DNA from 4 places in the Rhizobium sp. BK008 genome. Region 1 is predicted to be linked to each of the others. Evidence: predicted binding sites of a transcription regulator. Region 1 holds the regulator's gene; each other region holds the start of a gene.
What was found. Region 1 encodes LexA, which represses DNA repair genes until DNA is damaged. Its sites were predicted from a motif close to TGTTCNNNNTGTGTTCNG; they were not measured.
Positions count from the first base shown of each region.

Region 2: the regulator LexA is predicted to act here: its motif matches at 3,514-3,531, upstream of FHT69_RS34305 (ImuA family protein).
Region 3: the regulator LexA is predicted to act here: its motif matches at 2,364-2,381, upstream of FHT69_RS24355 (2'-5' RNA ligase family protein).
Region 4: the regulator LexA is predicted to act here: its motif matches at 3,195-3,212, upstream of FHT69_RS03080 (ATP-dependent helicase).

Region 1 is NZ_JACIFK010000001.1:1,638,744-1,644,758, reverse strand. Features, by position in the region: gene FHT69_RS07970 (ComEC/Rec2 family competence protein) at 1-1,859, shown strand, start outside; gene lexA (transcriptional repressor LexA) at 1,840-2,559, opposite strand; gene FHT69_RS07960 (VOC family protein) at 2,757-3,653, shown strand; gene kdsA (3-deoxy-8-phosphooctulonate synthase) at 3,650-4,495, shown strand; gene eno (phosphopyruvate hydratase) at 4,718-5,992, shown strand.
Region 2 is NZ_JACIFK010000005.1:112,527-118,541, reverse strand. Features, by position in the region: gene FHT69_RS20925 (error-prone DNA polymerase) at 1-1,097, opposite strand, end outside; gene FHT69_RS20920 (Y-family DNA polymerase) at 1,094-2,539, opposite strand; gene FHT69_RS34305 (ImuA family protein) at 2,550-3,494, opposite strand; gene FHT69_RS20910 (metallopeptidase family protein) at 3,656-4,093, shown strand; gene FHT69_RS20905 (DUF1737 domain-containing protein) at 4,116-4,322, opposite strand; gene FHT69_RS20900 (HpcH/HpaI aldolase/citrate lyase family protein) at 4,322-5,236, opposite strand; gene FHT69_RS20895 (hypothetical protein) at 5,375-5,608, shown strand; gene FHT69_RS20890 (VOC family protein) at 5,735-6,015, shown strand, end outside.
Region 3 is NZ_JACIFK010000007.1:45,388-51,402, forward strand. Features, by position in the region: gene ybaK (Cys-tRNA(Pro) deacylase) at 1-26, opposite strand, end outside; gene FHT69_RS24345 (ArsC family reductase) at 56-406, opposite strand; gene FHT69_RS24350 (succinylglutamate desuccinylase/aspartoacylase family protein) at 520-1,581, opposite strand; gene FHT69_RS24355 (2'-5' RNA ligase family protein) at 1,669-2,286, opposite strand; gene FHT69_RS24360 (methylated-DNA--[protein]-cysteine S-methyltransferase) at 2,536-3,099, shown strand; gene FHT69_RS24365 (SDR family oxidoreductase) at 3,187-3,921, opposite strand; gene FHT69_RS24370 (oxidoreductase) at 3,958-4,809, opposite strand; gene FHT69_RS24375 (Atu4866 domain-containing protein) at 4,869-5,243, opposite strand; gene FHT69_RS24380 (LysR family transcriptional regulator) at 5,350-6,015, shown strand, end outside.
Region 4 is NZ_JACIFK010000001.1:657,254-663,268, reverse strand. Features, by position in the region: gene FHT69_RS03095 (YeaH/YhbH family protein) at 1-149, opposite strand, end outside; gene FHT69_RS03090 (PrkA family serine protein kinase) at 162-2,105, opposite strand; gene FHT69_RS03085 (VOC family protein) at 2,518-2,994, opposite strand; gene FHT69_RS03080 (ATP-dependent helicase) at 3,255-5,747, shown strand; gene FHT69_RS03075 (hypothetical protein) at 5,764-6,015, opposite strand, start outside.

The sequences.
Region 1 (6,015 bases):
CGATCGCCCGCGGCGCCGACGCGCCTTTCGAGATCGGTGACATCATCACCGGCAGGGCTCGGCTGACACCACCGTCAGGCCCAGCACTTCCAGAGCTCAACGACTTCTCTTTCGGGGCCCATTTCGATGGCATCGGCGCCAATGGTTTCTTCTACGGCGCGCCGACGAAAGTCGATTTGCAGGCAGGCCCGCAGGCTGCCAGATCGACGGCGGAAGCCCTGCTCGAATGGCTTTACCGGCTGCGCAGCGGCATCGGCGACCGCATCCGATCGATTCTGCCCGGCGACACCGGCGCTTTTGCCGCTGCTCTGGTGACGGACGAACGGCGCGCCATCTCGAATGCGACCACGGAGGCGCTGCGCCAGTCCGGTCTGGCGCATATCATCGCCATCTCAGGACTCAACATGGCGCTGTCGGCCGGCATCTTCTTCGTCGGCTTCCGGATGCTGCTCAGCCTCTTTCCCGGCGTCGCCCAGGCCTATCCGACGAAGAAGATCGCCGCCGCCGGCGCGCTCATCGCCGTCACGGCCTATTTCCTGATCTCCGGCTTCGCGGTCTCGGCCGAACGCGCCTTCATCATGATGGCCATCATGCTGATTGCCGTCTTCTTTGACCGGCCGTCGATCAGCCTGCGCAATGTCGCTCTCTCCGCGCTCGTCATCCTCGTCATTTCGCCCTCCGAAGTCCTGGGGCCGAGCTTCCAGATGTCCTTTGCCGCAACCTTGGCGCTCGTGTCGGGCTATCAGCTGTGGAAGGATCGGCGCGTCCGCGAGAATGCCTTCCTGAAGCTGCCGATCGTCAGGCCTTTCGTCGCGGTTGCGGGGTTCTTCGGCGGTGTCTTCCTGACCTCGCTGATCGGCGGTTTCTCCACCGCACTGTTTTCGATCGAGCATTTTCATCGCCTGACCGCCTACGGCCTGCCGGCAAACCTCGCGACGATGCCGATCATCTCCTTCATCATCATGCCGGCCGGGTTGCTGGCGATGCTGCTCATGCCTTTCGGTCTGGACGTTTTGCCTTGGAAGATTGTCGGATTCGGCCTCGATCTGGTGATCGCCGTCGCCAAGACCGTGTCCGGCTGGGGTGGCGACATCGGCATCGGCCGCTTGCCCGCCTGGTATTTCGCGGTCGCCGTGGCAGGCTTCCTGCTGCTGACGCTGCTCCGCACTCGGCTGCGCCATATGGGCACGTCGATCATGTCAGTCGCAACGCTCATCCTGCTGCTTCTGCCGGTTCCCCGGCCGCCGGATCTGGTGATTTCGGAAGATGGCAGTCTCGTCGCGGTCGTCGAGGCGGCGGCAATGGCCTCCAACCGTGAAAACCCGCCGGATTTCATCTTCGACCAATGGCAGCGCGCGCTGGTCCTGCCGGCGCATGACCCGCCGAAGATGCTGGATGGTCCTGCTGTCCCGCCAGCGGGAGAGGACCGCCGCGTCAAGCTCTCCCGCGATCAGCAGAACGAAGCGAGGGCGGCGATGCGGGCGGCTGCAGCCGGCGGTGACGCAAACCGCTTTTCCTGCGTCAAGAAGGCCTGGTGCATATCAAGGCTTGGCAACGGTCATGTGGTCGCCGTCATCGACAATGCCGCCTATCTCGCTCCGGCCTGCGATGCGGCCGATATCGTGGTAACGTCGGTCCGCCTGCGTTTCAACAGCTGCCGCTCAGGCGCGACGCTCTTCACCGGCGAGACGTTGCGCCGGACCGGTTCCGTCGAGCTGCGGTTCGCGGAGGCCGGCATGGAGGTCACAACCGCATTCGATGATCTGTGGCGGCCATGGATCCGCCATCGCGCCTATGACTGGCGCAGCAACAGCTTTGTCGAAACCGGCCTGCAGGGTGTCAGTGATAGCGGCGAATAAGGCCGACGAGTTTGCCCTGCACCTTGACGCGGTCTGGCCCGAAGATCCGGGTCTCGTAAGCCGGGTTGGCCGCTTCCAGCGCGATCGAGGCGCCCTTGCGGCGGAAGCGTTTGAGCGTCGCTTCTTCGTCGTCGACGAGAGCAACGACGATGTCGCCAGGGCTTGCGGTGCTGCCATTGCGGATGATCACGGTGTCGCCGTCGAAAATGCCGGCGTCGATCATCGAATCACCCTTGACCTCCAGCGCGTAGTGTTCACCGGAGCCGAGCATATCGGCCGGAACGACGATGTCGTGGGTGTTGTTCTGGATTGCCGAGATCGGAACGCCGGCGGCGATCCGGCCCATGACCGGCACGGAGACTGAGTTGCCATTGTCGGCGACGGGTTTTGCAGGAGCGGGAGTGGCGACCGGCTGGGGCTTGCCCAGGCTGCCCTCAATGACGCTCGGCGAAAAGCCGCGCCGGGGCTGGATGCTGGGGCTATAGGCCTCCGGAAGCTTGATGACCTCGAGTGCGCGGGCCCGGTTCGGTAGGCGGCGAATGAAGCCACGCTCCTCGAGCGCAGTAATCAGCCGGTGAATCCCGGACTTCGAAGCGAGATCCAGGGCGTCCTTCATTTCGTCGAAAGACGGCGGAACGCCGGATTCCTTCATGCGCTCATGAATGAAGAGGAGAAGCTCCTGTTGTTTGCGCGTGAGCATCGACGTTGTGACCTCGTGATTGAAACAAATCCAGAACAGACACTATATGTTCCATATGTGTTCCGCAAGTAGCTAAATTTCCGTAAAACTTGGCGCCAACTCGTTGAGATTTTTATTTTCATTCGCCGGATTGGCCGACAAGTCTTGCCTTGCGCGGCACTGTCGCACATCTCTGCCGTGTGAGGAGAGGGGATACCATGAACGAGCATTCCGCCAAACCACGCCCGCTGGATCATGTCGTGCTGCCGGTCGTCAATATCGATCTGGCGCGCGAGAGGCTCGGCAAGCTGGGCTTTACCGTTGCCGCCGATGCGCGTCATCCCTTCGGAACGGAGAATGCCTGCGTCTTTTTTGCCGATAAGACCTATCTGGAGCCGCTCGGGATTGCGAGCGTTAGGGAAAGTGAAGCATCGGCGCGGCAAGGCAATGTCTTCACCGCCCGCAACCGCGCCTTCCGATTCCGCTGCGGCGAGGAAGGGCTTTCGGCGGTGGCCTTCGGCAGCGAGGATGCCGATATCGATCATCGGAATTTCGTCGGCGACGGAGCGAGCGCCGGCGAGATGCTGGCGTTCAGCCGGCCGATGACGATGCCGGATGGTTCTGAGAGCATTGCCGGCTTCAGGCTGGCCTTTGCCGGCGACCTGCGCGCGCCCGATCTCTTTCTCTTCACCGTCGAGCGCGTCAATCCGCTGCCGGCCGACCGCGGCGCGCTGGAGGCGCATGCCAATGGCGTCACCGGCATTGCCGAGGTGGTGCTTTGCGCGCCCGATGCGGCTGCCTTCGCCGCCTTCGTCAGTCTTGCCAGCGCGCAATCGGCAGTCGAGAACACCGGTTTCGGCGTCAAGATCGCGGCGTCGAATGTGAAAATCAGCCTGATGACGCCGGAGGGTTTGGAGGCCTATTTCGAGGTCGCTGTCCCATACGCCGACCGCGGCCTGCGCGGCCGGGCGATTCTCTTCGCTGTCGCCGATCTTGCCGTGACAGAAGCGCATTTGGCTGCTAACGGGGTGACATATACGCGCAAGAACAATCGCATTCTGGTGAAGCCCGCGCCCGGGCAGGGCACGCTTTTCGCCTTCGAGGAAACACGATGAGCACAGATACGAATTCCCAAGTCAAGATCGGCGAGGGCCAGGGCCAGGTCACCTTTTCCAACACCGGCCGCCTGTCGCTGATTGCCGGCCCTTGCCAGATGGAGAGCCGCGACCACGCCTTCATGGTGGCCGGCACGCTGAAGGAGCTTTGCGGAAAGCTCGGCATCGGCCTCGTCTACAAGAGCTCCTTCGACAAGGCGAACCGCACTTCGCTTTCGGCCGAACGCGGCATCGGCATTGAAAAGGGCATGGAGATCTTTGCCGACCTCAAGAAGGAATTCGGCTTTCCCGTCCTGACCGACGTTCATACCGCCGAACAATGCGCCGAGGTGGCAAAGACCGTCGATGTCCTGCAGATCCCGGCCTTCCTTTGCCGCCAGACCGATCTTCTCATCGCCGCCGCCAATACCGGCCGCGTCGTCAATGTCAAGAAGGGCCAGTTCCTCGCTCCCTGGGATATGAAAAACGTCCTGAAGAAGCTTAACGCCAGCGGCAATCCGAACGTGCTGCTGTGCGAGCGCGGCGCCTCGTTTGGCTACAACACGCTGGTTTCCGACATGCGTTCGCTGCCGATCATGGCGTCGATGGGTGCTCCCGTTGTTTTCGACGCCACCCATTCCGTGGCGCAGCCGGGCGGGCAGGGCGATTCCTCGGGCGGCCAGCGGGAATTCGTTGAAACGCTGGCGCGCGCAGCGGTGGCGACCGGCATTGCCGGCGTCTTCCTCGAAACCCATCAGGACCCCGACAATGCGCCTTCCGACGGACCGAACATGGTCTATCTCAAGGACATGCCGCGGCTCCTCGAAAAGCTGCTTGCCTTCGATGCGGTCGCCAAGGCCTGATTACCCAGCTTGACGTTCAACAGTCTGACATGATCGCGCTATAAGCATGTCGCGCAAAACCAAAGAGCAAAGCGCGGACCAAGCGAATGTTAGAGATCGCGACGCGCTTTCGTCCACATCGGAACGCTGGTTCGAAGGCTGGCAATTGCGGCATTGTAATTTGCTCGCCTTCGATTAAGACAGGTTTCGAACGACTTATCACCCACTGAGCAGGAAGAACCCATGACTGCAATCACCGATATCATCGCCCGCGAGATTCTCGATAGCCGTGGCAATCCCACCGTCGAAGTCGATGTCTATCTCGAAGACGGCAGCATGGGCCGCGCGGCTGTTCCCTCGGGCGCCTCGACGGGCGCGCATGAGGCGGTCGAACTGCGCGACGGCGGCAAGCGCTACCTCGGCAAGGGCGTCCAGAAGGCGGTCGATGCCGCCAACACCGAGATCTTCGATGCGATCGGCGGCATCGACGCCGAAAACCAGATCCAGATCGACAACATCATGATCGAGCTGGACGGCACGCCGAACAAGTCGCGCCTCGGCGCCAACGCCATCCTCGGCGTGTCGCTCGCCGTCGCCAAGGCTGCCGCCCAGGCCTCCGGCCTGCCGCTCTACCGTTATGTCGGCGGCGCTTCCGCCAGCCTGCTGCCGGTGCCGATGATGAACATCATCAACGGCGGCGCCCATGCCGACAACCCGATCGATTTCCAGGAATTCATGATCCTGCCGGTCGGCGCCGATACGATCGCCGAAGCCGTGCGCATGGGTTCGGAAGTCTTCCATACGCTCCGCAAGGAACTTGCCGCACAGGGCCACAACACCAATGTCGGCGACGAAGGCGGTTTCGCACCGGGCCTGAAGAGCGCTTCCGAAGCCCTCGACTTCATCGTCAAGTCGGTCGAAAAAGCCGGCTACAAGCCGGGTGAGGACATCTACCTCGGCCTCGATTGCGCCTCGACGGAATTCTTCAAGGACGGCAAATATGTTCTCGAAGGGGAAGGCCGCACGCTCGAATCGGGCGCCATGGCCGAATATCTGGCCGAACTCGCCGCCAAGTACCCGATCATCTCGATCGAGGACGGCATGGCTGAGGACGACTGGGATGGCTGGAAGACGCTGACCGACCTGACCGGCAAGAAGACCCAGCTCGTCGGCGACGATCTCTTCGTCACCAACTCTGCCCGCCTTCGCGATGGCATCCGCATGGGTGTCGCCAACTCGATCCTCGTCAAGGTCAACCAGATCGGCTCGCTGACCGAAACCCTCGACGCCGTCAACACGGCGCACAAGGCAGCCTATACCGCCGTCATGTCTCACCGCTCCGGCGAAACGGAAGATTCGACCATCGCCGATCTCGCGGTCGCCACCAACTGCGGTCAGATCAAGACCGGCTCGCTGTCGCGTTCCGACCGTCTTGCCAAGTACAACCAGCTGATCCGTATCGAAGAAGGCCTCGGTCCTCAGGCCCAGTATGCCGGCCGCTCGATCATTCGCGGCTGATCGCATCTGATTTTCAACGGTTC
Region 2 (6,015 bases), on a different contig from region 1:
TTAAGTTCATAGCGGGCGTGCTGGATGATCTTGTGAACCGTCAGGAAGTAGGAGGCATATTGCTTATCCCCAATGAGTTTCAGTTCATAATCGATCTGTTGCGCCACCTTGGGCGGGATACCGTCGGGATAACGCCTTGCGGCGCCCGCTCTCGTCAGTCTTTCCAGGGTCTCCTGCGGCGTTTCGCCCGGATCGTTTTCAGGCGGATAATTGTGCTCCAGTTCCTTCAGCGAAAAGCTCAGCTTGCCGAAAAAGGTCTGCGTATTTTCGATCGCATCAGGATAGTCCCGGAAGATCCGGGCCATTTCACGTGAATCCTTGAGGTAACGTTCGGCATTCGGCGCCAGCAGGAATCCGGCTTGTGGTATCTGCACATGCTCCCGGATCGCGATCACGACATCCGAAAGCGGCCGGCGTTCAGGATGGTGGTAAATCGGCTGGTTGGTGGCAATCAGCGGCACGCGGTTTCGGGCAGCCAGCATCGAAAGCACCGCAAAGACCTGCCTGTCGCGGCCGTCATAGGCTGGCGCCAGCGCCATGAAAAAGGCCTTGCGGAATCGCCTGCGAAGCCGCTCCAGATAATCGTCCAGCGTCGACTGCCCCGCCTGATGATCGACAAGACTGCGGTCGGGAACGAGGGCGAGCATCATCTCGTCCCCCCATTCCGCAAGCTCCGCTTCCGTCAGGATGCAGCTTCCCTTGACCGCTTCTTCCTTCAGATTGCCGGCGCTGAGAAGGCGGCAGAGGTTTGCCCAGCCTCGCCGGTTTTGTGGATAGGCAAGGATATCAGGCGTTCCGTCGGAAAAGACGAGACGCGCGCCCGGTTGAACCCGGATAGGATCGAGAATGACCTCTGTTTTTCCCTTCTTCTTCGCCTCAGCCAGAATCTCATCCCTGTTCTTGTATCTCTCCTCAAGCTGCTCCGCCTGGGCATGCGCTCGCACAACGCCGGCAACCGAATTGCGGTCCGCAATCCCGAGACCGCCGAGCTTCAAATAAGCGGCCTGCACAACCATCTCTTCCGGACCGGAGGCGCCTTCGAGAAACGAGAAATTCGTTCTCGTGCCGACCTCGAAGAATGCCCGTGCGGTTGTCATGCGAACACGCCGTGCATGAACCAGCGAGGGTCAAGCTCCTGACCATAAAAACCACGACGATAGATCCAGAAGCGATGCCCGGTCTCATCCTCAATGCGGAAATAGTCACGCGCCTCGGCCTCATCCCCATCGATCCACCACTCCATGGCAATCCGTTCCGGCCCTTCGCTTCTTGCCACCTGATGCTGCATGCGCCGCCAGCGGAAGATCTGCGGCGGACCATCGGGCACTTCGGCCATCATGATCTCGACCGGCTCCGGCGTTGCAAAGAGCCGCAACGGGCGCTCTTCGCGGAAAGGAAGTTGGATGTCCCGCGCTACCTTCCGCCTGGGAAGACTCTCCATCACAGGAACCGTGATGACGGCGCGTTCCGGCACATGACTCTCGCGAAGCTGGAAGCTTTGCAGGCAATCCGCACCAAGCCGGGCCGACACCCGGTCGACGAAAACAGAAAGCGAGATCTCTCCCTGACGATCGCCCTCGAAATCCCCCTGCGCTTCGTTGAAGGAATCGTGCCGCAACACATTCAACCGCAGGATCTCGAAACCATAGCCGGCATCGAGATCATCATAGACCGCCTGCAATCGCTCGGAAAAAAGCCCGGCAATGAGCTTTGGTTCGCGCAGCGGCTGCGAAGCGCCGACGGAGATACGAAAGACCCTGCCGTCGACGCGGAACAGGACCAGTTCGAACACCCGCCCGCCAGCCCCCCGCGCCTCCAGCGACGGCTGCAGCGACATGGCGACCTGCCTGGTGACGGCAAGGATCTGCTCTTCCGTCCCGATGGGCTCCATCAGCCGGCTTTCGGCCGAGAGGCTGGCGACAGGACGCCGGGGAGAGACCGGCTCTTCTTCATGCCCCAGCGCCTGGTCGAGACGCAGAAGCAGTTCCGGCCCGAACCGGCGGGTTAGCGGCGCTCGCGGCGCATCGATGACATCGCCGATATATTTCAGGCCGAGCTTCTTCAGAGCATCGACGGTTTGTCCTTCCAGCCGCAAGGCTGTAACCGGCAAGGACACCAGCACATGTTCCGCCTCTTCGTCCTCGATCACGCCACTCTGCCCGAAGCGGGACACCGCCCAGGAAAGGCCGGGCGATGATGAAATCGCGCCCCGTGCATCGAACCCCATATGAAAAAGCCGCGACAGCACATCCCGAAGAAGCGCCTTTTCACCGCCGAACAGATGGGCGCAGCCGCTAATGTCGAGAAACAGACCGTCCTTGCTGTCGAATGCCACCAGCGGCGTATAACGGTCGCACCAGTCGGCAATTGCCTCCAGCAGCCGGCGGTCGGCCGCCGGATCCTCTTCCGCGACCTCGAGCATTGGATACATGGCGCGCGCTTCGGCAACGCCCAAATCCTTCCTCAACCCCAGCCTCTCGGCCAACTCGTCCAGTGCCGTCAGCCGAATGGCATTGTTGAGCTTGCCGGAACAGACGATAGGCGGCGTCTCAGGACGCCCTTTCGAACGCCAGGAGAGCCCCCATCGTTTGCGGGCGATGCGGTCCGTTGGCAGATGCGGGAAGCTGAGCGCCAGAATGCGCTGACTGTTCGCCTGGAGGACGAACGAGGTTTGGTTCGGCGACAGGGAGAAATTCGCGTTCATGGGGATTCCACTCCAGAAGAAAGGAGAGCGAAGCCGGATTGCGGCTCTTCTCCAGCGTGAGACGGAAAATCGGATTGCCGATGCTGCCGGAAAGCCTCGATCCGTCCGGCAACGGCCGTAGACCGGCCGGGGCCGGTTCGACATGCAGACGGAAAGCCGCACTGCTTGCCTCCTCCGCTCCGGCCTGGCGCACGAGAAAGAGTGGATGGCGGGCAGCCCGCGCCCGAAGACTGAGCCTGCGGCTTTCGGTCAGCCCGAAATGGGCGGGATTGCCTCGCACTTCGAAGATGACGGCCGAGAAGGCAGCGCTTTCCACCGCCGCCTCCACCAGCCAGAGCGCCTCGTCCAGCTTGCGTGGCGCGGCGTGGAGAAACCGCTCCGGGCTCAGTCCGAAATCCCGAAGTCCGGGGGCATAGGGACGGCCGGCCTCCAGCGTGCCGATTGCATCGCCGATCCAGAGCAACGGCAGAAACCTGCCGGCATCCGCTTCCTGTTTCTGCAGCCGTGCGGCAACAGCCATAGCCAGCCCGCTTGCCGCACCGGCATCGCGAGACAGAGCCGAGCGGAATTCGGTGATCGCATCGAGCGGCAGGCCGCCTTCCAGTGCCCCATCGAGGAACTCTATTCCAAACGGCAGGGGCGGCAGAGTGCGCTCCTGGCGGGCCTTGCGTCCTTCCGCCACGGCTTCCCGTTCCGCCGCGGCAAGCGCCGGCGCGGGCTTTCCCTCCAATCTGGCGATGGTTTCGCGGAGCGCAAAAAGCCGCTCGCGCGCCAGGGCGTGCTGCGCCATGGCGTTCTCCAATCCGTCTTGTTCCTGTTATGTTCTTATAGATTCCAGAGAGCTAATGAAGAGTCAACGGCCATTCTCTATGAATTTATTCCTGCCTTTGATTCCGCACTCGAAAATCGGCGATAAAGGTTCTATATGGGCCCGCAAAGGAAGGAATATTCATGGCCCGCAGAGACCAGAGCGATGATTGGCGGGACCGCCATGCGCCGACGATCAGCACCTTCGAGTCGCTGGCAATGGAGGCCTACAGCCATCTGCCGGATGAATTCCGCCAGCTGACGACCAACCTCACGATCGAGATCGAGGATTTCCCCGATGACGACGTTTTCGAGGACATGGCGCTGGAAACCCCTTTCGACCTGCTCGGCCTTTTCGAGGGCAGGGGCATTTCCGAACGTTTCACGGTGGAAACCGGCGAGATGCCGAACCGCATCCGCCTCTACCGCCGCCCCATCCTCGATTACTGGGCTGAGAACGATGAGACGCTCGGCGATATCATCACCCATGTCCTGATCCACGAGATCGGCCATCATTTCGGGCTGAGCGACGATGACATGGAGCGGATCGAGGCCAGCGCCGAGGAAGCCGCCGAGCGCTAAACCGCGCGTTTGGCAGAACGCGCTACTGCTCGGAGAGCTTCATCTCAGGATCGTAATCCTTGCCTTCGACATGTTTGACGACGGCCTGGCCGCACTGCATCGCGCCGGTTGCGGCATTGAAGGCATAGGTCGGCGAGCCCTCCAGCGACCAGCCCTTGTTGAGGGCGGCGGTAACCTTGTGGCAGAAGGAAGCATCGTCGGGACCGGTCAGGAAGCGGTAGAGTTTCATCACATCGTCTTTCGTGCTGCAGCCTGGCGGGCTGCGATCAGGCGGGCTTTATGAACCAGACTTTCCGCCTGGACAAGATGCAGCCGCTCGATCATCCGACCGCCTGCATTGATGACGTTCAGCCCCTCGGAAGCGGGATCGGCAAAGGCTGATATGATCGCCTCCGCTTCCGCAATCGCGGCCGGATCCGGGCCGAAATGGCGATTGGCGGGCTCGATCTGCGCGGGATGGATCAGCATCTTGCCGGTAAAGCCCATGGCCCGGCCCTGCTGACATTCGGCATCGAAACCCTGCTCGTCCCTGAAATCGTTGAAGACGCTGTCGATCGCATCGAGCCCGTAGGCGCTGACCGCAAGGACGACCTGCATCAGCCACGGCACGAGATAGCTCCGTCCCGGCTGCGGCAGCACGTCGGTTTCCTTGCGCAGGTCGTTGAGCCCGACGACGAGACAATCGAGCCGCGAGCCCGGCGTGCGCCCGGCCTCGGCGATATCAGCCGCATTCAGGATGCCGCGCGGCGTCTCGATCATCGCCCAGATGCGCAGATCTTCGGGCGCATCCGCCTCGGAGAGAAGGTCGCTGATATCAGTGACATCCTGCGGCTCGTCGACCTTCGGCAGCAGAACGGCATCGGGACCAAGCGCCGTCACCAGCTTCAGATCGGCCAGGCCGAAATTGGACGACAGGCTGTTGATACGGATGATCCGCTCCTTGCCTTGGAGCGGCCGATCCGAAAAAAAGCGCCTCAGGTTTTCCCGCGCTTCCGCCTTCTTTTCCGGCGCCACCGAATCCTCGAGATCGAAGATCACTGCATCGCAATCGACCGCATGGGTCTTTTCGAGGGCGCGGGGGTTGATGGCAGGCACGCTCAGCACCGAACGGCGCAGGCGAGGGGTCACGGGGTTTCGGCTCATGGCGAATTAGTGCCAAGCTTTGACAGCCGAAGCAAGCAACCTGCCCCAGAACATCCAGCAGAACAACAAAAAGCCATGCTTGCCTTGCAGAGAGGAAAGAGAAGGACCACATTCCTTTCCGAAGAAAGGTCTCTAACCATGCAGAACATTCGCTCCATCTTCCTCATGCTTGCCGGCGCCACCGTTTTCGTGGCCATGCTGCTTCTCACCTTTTCGGTGACGCTTGCTGTCGGCGGCATCCTGACCGTACTCATGGTCGGGCGCGCGCTGTCGATGAAGATGAAGCCCGCTCCGATCCGTGCCAAGGCAAACAACAATAAGCCGGAGATGCGGGTGTGGAACGACGGCCGCGGCACGATCATCGATCTCTGATCACCTTTTCACTGAAGATTTCGTTCGCTGAAAAATTTCGGCCGACACTGTCGGATCACGCTTCCATGCTGCGTCCTTGAAGCAGCCAGGCATTCAGCCGGCGCTAAAAACGAATGGAGGACAAGCATGGATGCGACAGAGAGCAACCCGACCAAGATGCCGCCGGTCAAGAATGGCCTGCTGCCCTATCTGACGGTCAATGGCGCGGTGAAAGCTGCGGAATTCTACACGAAGGCTTTCGGCGCCGAAGAGGCCTATCGCGTGCCGGTCGACGAAAACGGCAGAACGATGCATGTGCATCTCTACATCAACGGCAGCTCCCTCATGCTGTCGGATGCCTATCCCGAATACGGCCATCCCTTCAAAGGCCACGAAGGCTTCGCCATCCAGCTGGTTATCGACGATAT
Region 3 (6,015 bases), on a different contig from region 1:
TGTGTCGCGCGCGTGGTCTTGGACATCTCTCCCCCTGAGCTCAGCGAGCCGTCTGTCAGCCGCCGAACGTACCGGCGTAAATCTCCGGCTTGAAGCCGACCAGCAGCTTGCCTCTAGCCTCCAGCACCGGCCGCTTGATCATCGACGGCTGGTCGAGCATCAGGGCGATCGCCTTTTCCCGGGTCAGGTTCTCACGCTCGGCATCGGGCAGTTTGCGGAAGGTGGTGCCGGCGCGGTTGAGCACGGTATCGAGGCCGGCCTTGTCGATCCAGGCTTCGAGATGGGCACGGTCGATACCGAGCGCCTTATAATCGTGAAACTCATAGGCGACGCTATGTTCTTCCAGCCAGCTGCGGGCCTTCTTCATCGTGTCGCAATTCTTGATGCCATAGATGGTGACGGCCATGCCCGATCGATCTCCCTGTGATGACAGCGAGATAACATGCAGGCCGGCCGGCGCAAACGCCGTGCGACGTTTTATCCCCTGCGCGCCGATGGTCACCGCAGGCAAAACCCCGCTCAATTTTCCAGCGTCCCGGCCTTGCGCGACGCCTGGCTTGGGTTCTCGCAGGCGATCTTCATCAGGTCGCCGCGCCGCCGCACCAGCCGGTCGGAGGTTCGGGTCAGGATCAGCCCGTCCTGCGGCGCGGTGAGCTCGATGCTGCCGCCCGGCTGCCCCGGCCGGGTGAGGATCGTCGCAAGACGATCGCCTTCCGCAACCCTCTCGCCGATATTGCGATGGAAGAGCACGGCGCCACCTTCTCCAGCGCGAATGATCTCGACATTGTCGAGCGGCACGGCCGGCCCGTAAAACGTCGTTGACGCTTGCTTCCTGTCGCCGACGATCCCCCGTGCCTCCAGGAAGCGCCAGAGCCCGTCCGCATCCTTTTTCGCCAGCACCGGATCGACGTCGCGCTTGCCGCGCAGTTCGACGGTGACGGAGAGTTTGCCGGGCAATCGGGAGCGGCGCTCGCCGGGGACTTCATATTTCCATGCAAAGCCGACGGCCTCCTCGAAGGCCGAGCTTTCGCCATCCGAAAGCAGCACGGCCTCCATGTCGAGCGCGCTGGCGAGATCGGCCGCCTCAGGCCAGAAGGCCTCGTCGATGTAGGCATATTGCAGGGATTCGTCGTCGCAATGCAGGTCGAGCACGAGGTCGGCACCGAGCGCCATATGCAGCAGTTGCCGCTTCAATCTGTCGGTAGCCGGGGTGTCATCGAGGTCCTCGATCAGTGAGGCCCGATCGACAAGGGAGATCAGCGGGAAATCCCGGTTGAAATTGGTGCGCGAGCCCAGGTCGAAACGGCCCTGCAATTCGCCGAAATGCGACTGCGCCGCACCGATCGGATTGGCCTGCGGCACGATGGTGACATCGCCGGCGATCCCGCCCTGGCTTTCCGCCTGCCGCAGCCGCTCGCAGAGGAAATGCAGCAACACCGTTCCAGGCAGCTCGCCGGCATGCAGGGCCGCCTGGATATAGGTCTTGGGCGCCTCCGGATCGTGGCCCGTAAAGCGCAGCACCGGCAGCCGCCACTCCGTTCCCGGCGTATCGCCCGGGATGATGATCTCTGAAATGTCCATGCCGCTTTCGCTCCCGTTTGCGTCAATGCCGGAACAGGCCTTCAGAGCTTTATGCGCGGAAATCAGGCAAGCGCAAGCCGCGATCCATCATTGCCCGCAGCCGAGCAGCGGCCAGCGATCGATGACCCGATGTTCGGTCTTTCCGAGAACACTGTGGACGAGCAGGAATTCGGCGGCCGTCCATGAAACCGGTCTGTCGAGGCTTGTCGGCGGCACGGCCTTGCGGTCGTAGAGCAGCGTCATATGTGGCGTGAAATGCCGGCTTGTATTGTGCCGCAATCCGGCATTGTGCATGCCGACACCGAGTTGGACATGCAGCCGTGTGAGCGGCTTTCGTCCGCCTTCACCGCAAAGCACGAGTGGCCGCGCCTTGCCCTCCCGCTTGAAACTCATGATCCTGTCGAAGGTGATCGTGATCGGTGCGCTCTCCACCGTCGCGCCGGCCTGGCGCGCCGCAAAGACCGCGTCCTCCGGTAATTCTTCATAGTCATCGATGCCGATGATCGTCACGTGCAGCGTCGTCAGGCGTGGTCTTGCGGAAAGAGAGAAAGCTTTGCCATGGTCATCGGCGATCGCGGCCGCCTGCCGTTCGACGGCATCGGGAGGGCAGAGAGCGAAGAAAAGCCGGTGTCTGCCGGTGTAACTTTCGTTCGGCCGCTCGCGACGATTCTTGTCACACTCGAAATCGAGGGAAATCTGGTTCATAGGCCCTCACGGTCGTCATGACCTGACGCGTCGTTTCCAAAACGCGACGGAGGATATTCTCAACAGGACCGCACCTCAAGAACAAAAAGAGAACATAATGTCCCGATATGCTTGGCGTTAAATTCATCCGAACCCTTGCCCGGCGCCGGATGAAGTGGACTTTCGAAAAGCCCGGTACGCGCAAGAAACGGGTTGAAACAGCGGCCGTCTCATACGATTTTGAAGGCAATCGAACATGCGGAGGCTGTCATGGCTGAGACAACGCACCACTATCTCATCTTCGAAACCGCGGGCGGTTTCTGCGGCATCGCCTGGAGCGATGCCGGCATCACCCGTTTCCAACTGCCGACCAAATCAGCGGAAGCGACCGAACGGCTGCTGCTGCGCCGCCTACCGGATGCCGAACCCGGCGCGCCGACGCCAGCTGTGCTAGAGACGGTTGCCGCCGTGAAGCGCTATTTCCAGGGCGAGGAGACGGATTTTTCCGGAGTCGAACTCGATCTTGCCGGCCAGGATGCCTTCTTCCGGGATATTTATGCGGCGGCACGGCGTGTCGGCTGGGGCCGCACGACCACTTACGGCGCGCTGGCGAAGGAGCTTGGCGCCGGGCCCGAGGCCGCCCGCGACGTCGGCCAGGCGATGGCGAAAAACCCGGTCGCTCTGATCATCCCCTGTCACCGGGTGCTTGCGGCCGGCGGCAAGATCGGCGGCTTCTCCGCGCCCGGCGGTTCGACATCGAAGGCCCGCATGCTGGAACTCGAAGGCGTCAATCTCGCACCGCCGCCGCCCGCCCAGCAGTCCCTGGGTTTTTAGGCGGCGGAGGCTTTTCGTTTCCGCAATTCCGGACGCGAAACCGCGCTACACTTTTGCGGGAATTGCTTTGGCAGCAATCTCAGCCGCTCAATGCGGGCTGGCTGTCGGCCGGATGATGATCTCGCTGACATCGACGTCATCAGGCTGGCTGACGGCGTAGAGGATCGAATTGGCGATCGCCTCGGGGCTGATCGTGATCGCCCTGAAAGCCTTCATCGCATCCCGCGCGGTCGGATCGGTGATCGTCTCGGCCAGTTCCGATGTCGTTGTGCCGGGAGAGATGACGGTCACCCGGATGCGGTCGGTCTCCTGTCGCAATCCGTCCGAGATCGCCCGCACCGCGAATTTCGTCGCGCAATAGACGGCAGCCGTCGGAGAGACGCTGTGGCCCCCGATCGAAGACAGGTTGATGATCTGCCCCGACCCCTGCGCTTTCATGATCGGAAGCGCTGCGGCAATGCCGTAGAGAACGCCCTTGATGTTGACGTCGACCATCCGGTCCCATTCGTCGACCTTGAGGGCATCGAGCGGCGAGAGCGGCATGACGCCGGCATTGTTGACGATCACGTCCAGCCGTCCGAATTCGGATCTGGCAAAGCCTGCGAAGGCTTCCACCTGCGAGCGGTCGGTGACGTCAAGCTGTCGCAGGCGCACCGTCCCGCCCTTTGCGGCGATGTCGTCGGCAAGTTCCTTCAGCCGATCGGTACGACGTGCGCCGATCACGATATGCGCGCCGGCCGCAGCCAGCACCCTGGCCGTAGCCTCTCCGATGCCGCTGCTGGCCCCGGTGATGGCAATGACTTTTCCTTTGATATCAGACATTTCAAGCTCCATTGCAGGTTGAGGTTTTCGTGGCGGTCAGCTTGGGAAATCGGCGCTGAGCGTCGTCTCCGCCCAGGTGTCGAAATTTGCGCGCAGCGCATCGAGCCGTTCGCGGGCGATTTTCAGGGCGGGTGCACCGAGCAGGAGGCGAAGCGGCGGCTCGTCCGCCTCGAATGCCGATAGGATTGCCGTTGCGGCTCGGGTGGGATCACCCGGCTGCTTGCCGGAGACCGAACGGGTGGCCTGGCGCCGCTTGCCTGCGGTCTCGGCGTAATCGTCGATGATCGTGGCGGATTCGACCATCGACCGGCCGGCCCAATCCGTTCGGAAGGCGCCGGGTTCGAGGATCGTCACATCGATGCCAAGCGGTTTGACCTCATGCGAAAGCGATTCCGACAGGGCTTCGACCGCAAACTTGGTGGCGTGGTAGTAGCCGGTCGCCGCAAACGCGACGAGCCCGCCAAGCGAGGAGACATTGAAGATATGCCCTTGCCGGCGTGCACGCATGCCCGGCAGAACCTGCTTGGTGACATCGATCAATCCGAAGACATTGGTTTCGAACTGGGCGCGTATTTCGGCATCCTCGCCCTCTTCGATCGCCGAGAGGTAGCCGTAGCCGGCATTGTTGACCAGGACGTCGATCGCCCCGAAATGCGTTTCGGCGTTACGAACCGCGCCGGCGACGGAGTTGCTGTCCGTCACATCGAGGGCAAGGGCAAGCGCACGGTCCCCGTATTCTGTCGTGAGATCTGCCAGGGTCTCGGGTCTGCGCGCCGTCATGGCGGCGCGCCAGCCTCGGGCGAGGACGGCTTCGGCGAGTGCCCGGCCGAGGCCGGACGATGCGCCTGTTATGAACCAGATGGGTGTTGGGGAAGACATGATCGTCATCCTTTCCGGCCTGTAAATGCGGCCTTACTCCTTGTGATGTTTCCTTGTCAGACGGCGCGTCATTTGCGGCGAAGCACCATGCCGGCGTGATGGAGGGTATTGCCGTCCACGAAATCGCCGTCGGCCGTAAAGCCCGTGTCATCCCAGTATTCGATGTGCCTTCCGGTGACTTCGTAACGTCCTCGGTAGGCGCTTTCACGGTTTCCGCGGGCTTCGTCGTAACGGCCATTGGGCAGAAGTTCGTGGCGGATACGGCCGTCATCCGTCACCCACATGCCGACATAGGGATGCTGCTGCATTCTGTTCTCGCTTGTTTGTTGCTGCTGAGGGGCTCGGTCATTCACGGCATCGGCGGCAGACGAACCGATCGCCGTGCCGGCTAAGGTGGTTGCGGCGAAAAAATGCAGAACAGGACTGTTGGAAATGTTGCGCATCGATTTTCCTCTCGAAACCTCCGTTGACCTCGACTTGAAAGATAGCGTGGCCATCCGCGGTGATTAAGTTGCCAATCCAGGATGCCTTGGTTAGATATGCTAACCAATGGCCGATGATCTCGAAGGCATTTCAGTCTTTCTTGCGGTGGCGGAGGCGCGGAACTTCCGGCTCGCCGGCGAGCGGCTTGGCGTCACCCGCTCCGCCGTCAGCCAGGCCCTGCAGCGCCTGGAGGATCGGGTCGGCGTTGCCCTGGTCCAGCGCACGACGCGCAGCGTCAGCCTGACGGAGGCCGGCGAGGTGTTTTTCGACGCGGTTCGTCCATCGGTCCGCCAGGTCAGGGATGCGATGCAAACGGTCAGGGAAATGCAGGCGCGCCCGAGCGGCTTGCTGAGGATCACCGTTTCCTCGATCGCCGAGAACTTCCTGTCCGGCACGTTGCTGGCCGGCTTCATGGAAGCCTGCCCCGACATCAAACTCGATATCACCATCACCGATGACGAATTCGATATCGTCGAGGCCGGCTTCGACGCCGGCGTCCGGCTCGGCGAAGTGATCGAACAGGATATGATCGCAATCTCCGTCTCCGAAGAGCAGCGACAATGTGCGGCCGCATCCCCCAGCTATCTCGAGCGCCGCGGCCATCCCCGCCATCCCCGCGAACTGCAGGACCACGCCTGCATCGGCTGGCGGCCACGCCCGGATACCGCACCCTATCGCTGGGAGTTCACCGAGAATGATCGCGACTTCGACGTCTCCGTCGATCCCACAGTC
Region 4 (6,015 bases), 980 kb from region 1:
TCCCCGCCGTCGAGCACATCGCGAATGTTGCGGTTTTGCAGAGAACGTTTGACCGCCTGCTGCACGGCGCCCTTCATGCGTCGAAGGAACCGCTGCCGATTTTCCAGACTTTTACCGCGCGGATTCAGCCGCCGGTCGACAATGTGCATAATGGCTCCGCATTAACTTGCCTGTTTGACGCGCATGTACCATTCCACAAGGCGTCGAACCTGCCTCTCGGTGTAACCCCGCGCGGCCATGCGCGAGACGAATTCGCTGTGCTTCTTTTCCGTTTCGGAATCCTTCTTCGATCCGAAGGAAATGACCGGCAATAGATCTTCGACTTGCGAGAACATTCGCTTTTCGATGACTTCCCGGATTTTCTCGTAGCTCGTCCATGACGGATTCTTTCCGCCGTTGGCTGCCCGCGATCTCAAGCAGAACTTGACGATTTCGTTGCGGAAATCCTTCGGATTGGCGATTCCCGCCGGCTTTTCGATCTTCGTCAGTTCCTGGTTGAGGAGCTCGCGGTCGAGAAGCTGGCCAGTATCGGGATCCTTGAAGTCCACATCTTCGATCCAGGCATCGGCATAGTCCACGTAGCGGTCGAACAGGTTCTGTCCGTAGTCCGCATAGGATTCAAGATAGGCCTTCTGGATTTCATTTCCAATGAACTCTGCGTAACGCGGCGCAAGATCGGCCTTGATGAATTCCAGATAGCGCTTCTCGACATCGTCGGAGAACTGCTCGCGGCGGATCGACTGCTCCAGCACATACATCAGATGAACCGGATCGGCGCCGATATCCGTGGTGTCGTGGTTGAAGGTGGAGGCGAGCACTTTGAAGGCGAAGCGGGTCGATATGCCGTCCATGCCCTCGTCGATGCCGGCGGCATCCCGATATTCCTGGACACTGCGGGCGCGCGGATCCGTCTCCTTCAGGCTTTCGCCGTCGTAGGTGCGCATCTTCGAGAAATACGTCGAATTCTCATGCTTGCGCAGGCGTGAAAGCACGGAGAAGCGGGCCAGCATTTCGAGCGTCGCCGGGGCGCATGGCGCATCGGCGAGTTCGGATCCCTCGATCAGCTTCTCGTAGATCTTCTGCTCTTCCGTCACGCGCAGACAATAGGGCACCTTGATGACGCAAATACGGTCGATGAACGCTTCGTTGTTCTTGTTGGCCTTGAAGGTCTGCCATTCCGCCTCGTTCGAATGCGCAAGAACGATGCCGGAGAAGGGTATGGCGCCGATATTCTCGGAGCCGATATAGTTCCCCTCCTGCGTCGCCGTCAGCAGCGGATGCAGCATCTTGATCGGCGCCTTGAACATCTCGACGAATTCGAGCACGCCCTGATTGGCGCGGTTGAGGCCGCCCGAATAGCTGTAGGCATCGGGATCGTTCTGGGAATAGGTCTCCAGCTTGCGGATATCGACCTTGCCGACCAGCGACGAGATATCCTGATTGTTCTCGTCTCCAGGCTCGGTCTTGGCGATGGCGATCTGGCGCAGCCGCGAAGGCTGTACTCTGACGACGCGGAAGCGGGAGATATCGCCGCCGAAATCGTCGAGTCGCTTCAGGCACCACGGGCTCATCAGTCCGTTCAGGCGACGCAGGGGAATGCCGTATTGCTCCTGCAGGAGCGATCCCATCGTGTCCGGGTCGAAGAGGTTGAGCGGACTTTCGAAAACGGGGCTGATCTCGTCACCGGCCTTCAGCACGTAGATCGGATGAACCTCCATCAGCAGCTTCAGCCGCTCCGCCAGCGACGACTTGCCGCCGCCGACCGGGCCGAGCAGATAGAGGATCTGCTTGCGCTCTTCGAGCCCCTGGGCTGCGTGCCGGAAGAAGGAAACGATGCGTTCGATTGTCTCTTCCATGCCGTGGAAGCCGGCAAAGGCGGGATAGATCCGGATGGTCCGGTTCATGAAAATCCGGCCGAGGCGCGCGTCCCTGGCGGTATCGACCATCTGCGGCTCACCTATCGCGGCGAGCAGCCGCTCGGTCGCATTGGCATAGGCAAGCGGTTCTTTTTTACAAAGGTCGAGATACTCCGCGATCGACATATCGGTCTCGCGGCGCGCATCATAACTGCGGGTGAACGCATCAAATACGGATTCGCTCAGCATGGGCCCTCCATTCAAGGTTACTGCCACAGGCTCTAGGTCGTCATACCAAAGGAGATGGCCACGACATTCCTAAGAATCAATAGTTTCGCAGGTATATTCCACGCTCACCGGCTGTTTCTGGCAATGCACAAAAACGTGCATGCACCGGTTATTTTTTTACTCTACGAAACTGTTTCTTATTGTAGTTGAGAAAAGGGCTTTTGCGGTATCAGCACATTTCGCGACGTGACAGAAAGATGAAAAGGGTGTGCAATGTCGCCCGTGATTCGAGCCCTGGAAAAATCGACGCTTGGCAGCCAATCTGCGCAAAGTCGATGCTGGACAGCGCATACCCATCCGCGCCTGACATGATAAAGACGGGCGCATCACAGCCATGCGCCCGTTTTTCGTAACGATATGCCACCGGCGCGACTCAGCCGTTGAACGCCTTTTCCAGCGCGGCGATATCGATCTTGATCATGCCGAGCATCACCTCGGTCACCCGCCTCGCCCGCTCGCGGTCGCTATCGGCGACCATCTCGGAAAGCATGCGCGGCACGATCTGCCAGGAAAGGCCCCAGCGATCCTTCAGCCAGCCGCAGGCCTCCGGCGTGCCGCCATTGGCGAGGAATGCCTCCCATATCCGATCGATCTCGGCCTGGCTTTCCAGGAGAATCGCGATCGAGAAGGAATGGTTGAAGCTATCGAGCGGCCCGGCTTTCATCGCCAGGAAGGCCTGGTCGCCGAGCGTGAACTCGATCAGCTCGACGCTGCCGGGAGGCCCGCTCGGCGTTTCCGCCGGCAATATAGTGATGCGGCCGATCCGGGAGTCGGGGATAACGGATGTGTAGAATTCGACGGCTTCGCGCGCTTGCTCGGCGAACCAGAGATTTGAAACGACCTTCGGCATGAAACGGCCTCCTTGTTGACGAGTATTGATCCGGACCCCGTCCGATGATCGAAGCCCGATGCTTCAAGGACGTCGCGCCGGCATCGCTTCCGACAGGCTGCGATCTGAATTTTTTCGCCCGGTTCGCCGGCATGGCGATCGCAGCCGCGCTCGCGGCGCCCTTAGTGCCCAGAGCATCCCGCTTGGGATAGCGGCCACTTGGGAATGAAAGCAGAACATCTTTTCTGGTCTTTCCTTCCCGAATCACTACATTACGCGCCATGAGCAATAGTTTCGACGATATTCCCTTCTTTGATGAAGAGCCGGGCGAGATGGCGCGCAAGCCGCAGCCGCCTCAGGCTTCGTTGGGAAAGGCGCCTGCAACAGGGAGCATTGCAGCTGGAGGCCTCGCCGCGCGCGCCATGGCGGCCCGCGACGGCGGCAAGCGGCCGGATTATCTCGCCGGGCTGAATCCTGAGCAGACAGATGCCGTCGAAACGTTGGAGGGCCCGGTCCTCGTGCTCGCCGGCGCCGGCACCGGCAAGACACGGGTGCTCACCACCCGCATTGCCCATATTCTCAACACCGGCCGCGCCTTCCCCTCGCAGATCCTCGCCGTCACCTTCACCAACAAGGCCGCCCGCGAGATGAAGGAGCGCATTGCGCTGCTCGTCGGCGGCGCCGTCGAAGGCATGCCCTGGCTCGGCACCTTCCACTCGATCGGCGTCAAGCTGCTGCGCCGCCACGGCGAACTCGTCGGCCTGCGCTCCGATTTCACCATTCTCGATACCGACGACGTCGTCCGCCTGATCAAGCAGCTGATCCAGGCCGAAGGCCTCGACGACAAGCGCTGGCCGGCCAAGCAGTTCGCCGGCATGATCGACACCTGGAAGAATAAAGGCCTCGGGCCTGCCGATATTCCCGAGGGCGACGCCCGCGCCTTTGCCAATGGCCGCGGCCGCGATCTCTATTTTGCCTATCAGAATCGCCTGACGACGCTGAACGCCTGCGACTTCGGCGATCTGCTGATGCATCCGATCGCGATCTTCCGCAAGAATCCGGATCTCCTGAAGGAATATCACGGCCGCTTCCGCTATATCCTGGTCGACGAGTACCAGGACACCAACACCGCCCAGTATATGTGGTTGAGGCTCCTCGCCCAGCGCGCCAAGGGCGAGCCGCAGAATGTCTGCTGCGTCGGCGACGACGATCAGTCGATCTATGGCTGGCGCGGCGCGGAGGTCGACAATATCCTGCGCTTCGAGAAGGATTTCCCCGGCGCCAAGGTGATCAAGCTCGAGCGCAATTACCGCTCGACCGAACATATTCTCGGCGCCGCGGCGCATCTGATCGCCCATAATGAAGGCCGGCTCGGCAAGACGCTGTTCACCGACCGCTCCGATCCGGACGACGTCAAGGTTCAGGTCCACGCCTCCTGGGATTCGGAGGAGGAAGCCCGCGCCATCGGTGAGGAGATCGAGCAGCTCCAGCGCAGCAAGCATCTGCTGAACGACATGGCGATCCTTGTACGCGCCTCCTTCCAGATGCGCGAATTCGAAGACCGCTTCGTCACCCTCGGCCTCAATTACCGCGTCATCGGCGGCCCGCGCTTCTACGAGCGCCTGGAAATCCGCGATGCCATGGCCTATTTCCGCCTGGTCGCTCAAGCCTCCGATGACCTCGCCTTCGAGCGCATCATCAATACGCCAAAGCGTGGCCTCGGCGATACGACGGTGCGTGCGCTGCACGACTACGCGCGCGCTCGCGACATCCCGATGCTTGCGGCAGCGGCCGACATCATCGAGACCGACGAGCTGAAACCGAAGGCGCGAAAAGCCCTCTTCGACGTGATTCAATCTTTCCGCCGATGGCAGGAACTGCTTGAAAACACACCGCATACCGAACTTGCCGAGCAGATCCTCGAAGAGTCCGGCTATACCGACATGTGGAAGAACGACAAAAGCGCCGAAGCTCCCGGCCGCCTTGAGAACCTTAAGGAACTGATCCGCTCGATGGAGAGCTTCGAGTCGATGCGCGGCTTCCTTGAACATGTCTCCCTCGTCATGGATGCCGAGACCAACGAGAACCTCGACGCCGTCTCGATCATGACGCTGCACTCGGCCAAGGGCCTGGAATTCGACACCGTCTTCCTGCCCGGCTGGGAGGAAGGCCTCTTCCCGCACCAGCGCTCGCTGGATGAGAGCGGCCGCGCCGGCCTGGAGGAGGAACGCCGCCTTGCCTATGTCGGCATCACCCGCGCCAAGCACCGCTGCCATATCTGGTTCGTCTCCAACCGCCGCATCCACGGTCTCTGGCAGTCGACCCTGCCCTCGCGTTTCCTCGACGAACTGCCGGAAACCCATGTCGAGGTCGCCGAAATGGAGCAGAGCTATGGCGGTTACGGCCGCGGCGGCTACGGCCAGTCCCGCTTCGACAAGGCCGAGCCCTTCGCCAATTCCTATTCCACCCCAGGCTGGAAACGCGCCCAGGCCAACAAGACCGACGCCACCCGCGACAATTGGGGCACCCGCTCCGGCCACGCCGTCGAACGCATCGGCTATGGCGAAAGCGGTCCGAAAGGGCGCACGATCGACGGCGAGCTGGTGGCGAAATCGACCTCGTCGGAACCGTCGCGATTCACCCTCGGCGATCGCGTGTTCCATCTGAAATTCGGCAACGGCAACATCACCGGCATCGAAGGTAACAAGCTGACGATCGAGTTCGACCGGGCCGGACAGAAGCGGGTGCTGGACGGGTTCGTCGAACGCGTCTGACCTTGCGTCAGCACCTTCAGCCGAGCATCCGCATGCTTCCAAGCCCGAGAATATCGTTCATCAGGGCAATTCCCATCCCGGTGGCGACGATCGACAATCCGATCAGGAAAAGCCGGCGAGCCCGGTCATATTTGACAGCCACCAGTGAGTCCCGCGCCAGAAGATCGGCAAACACCTTCACCTGAATGGCGATGCCGACCGTCAGGAACGACATCGGCAGAAGATCGATGCGGCTCCAGTCATTCGGATTGGATACCCAGAGACTGAT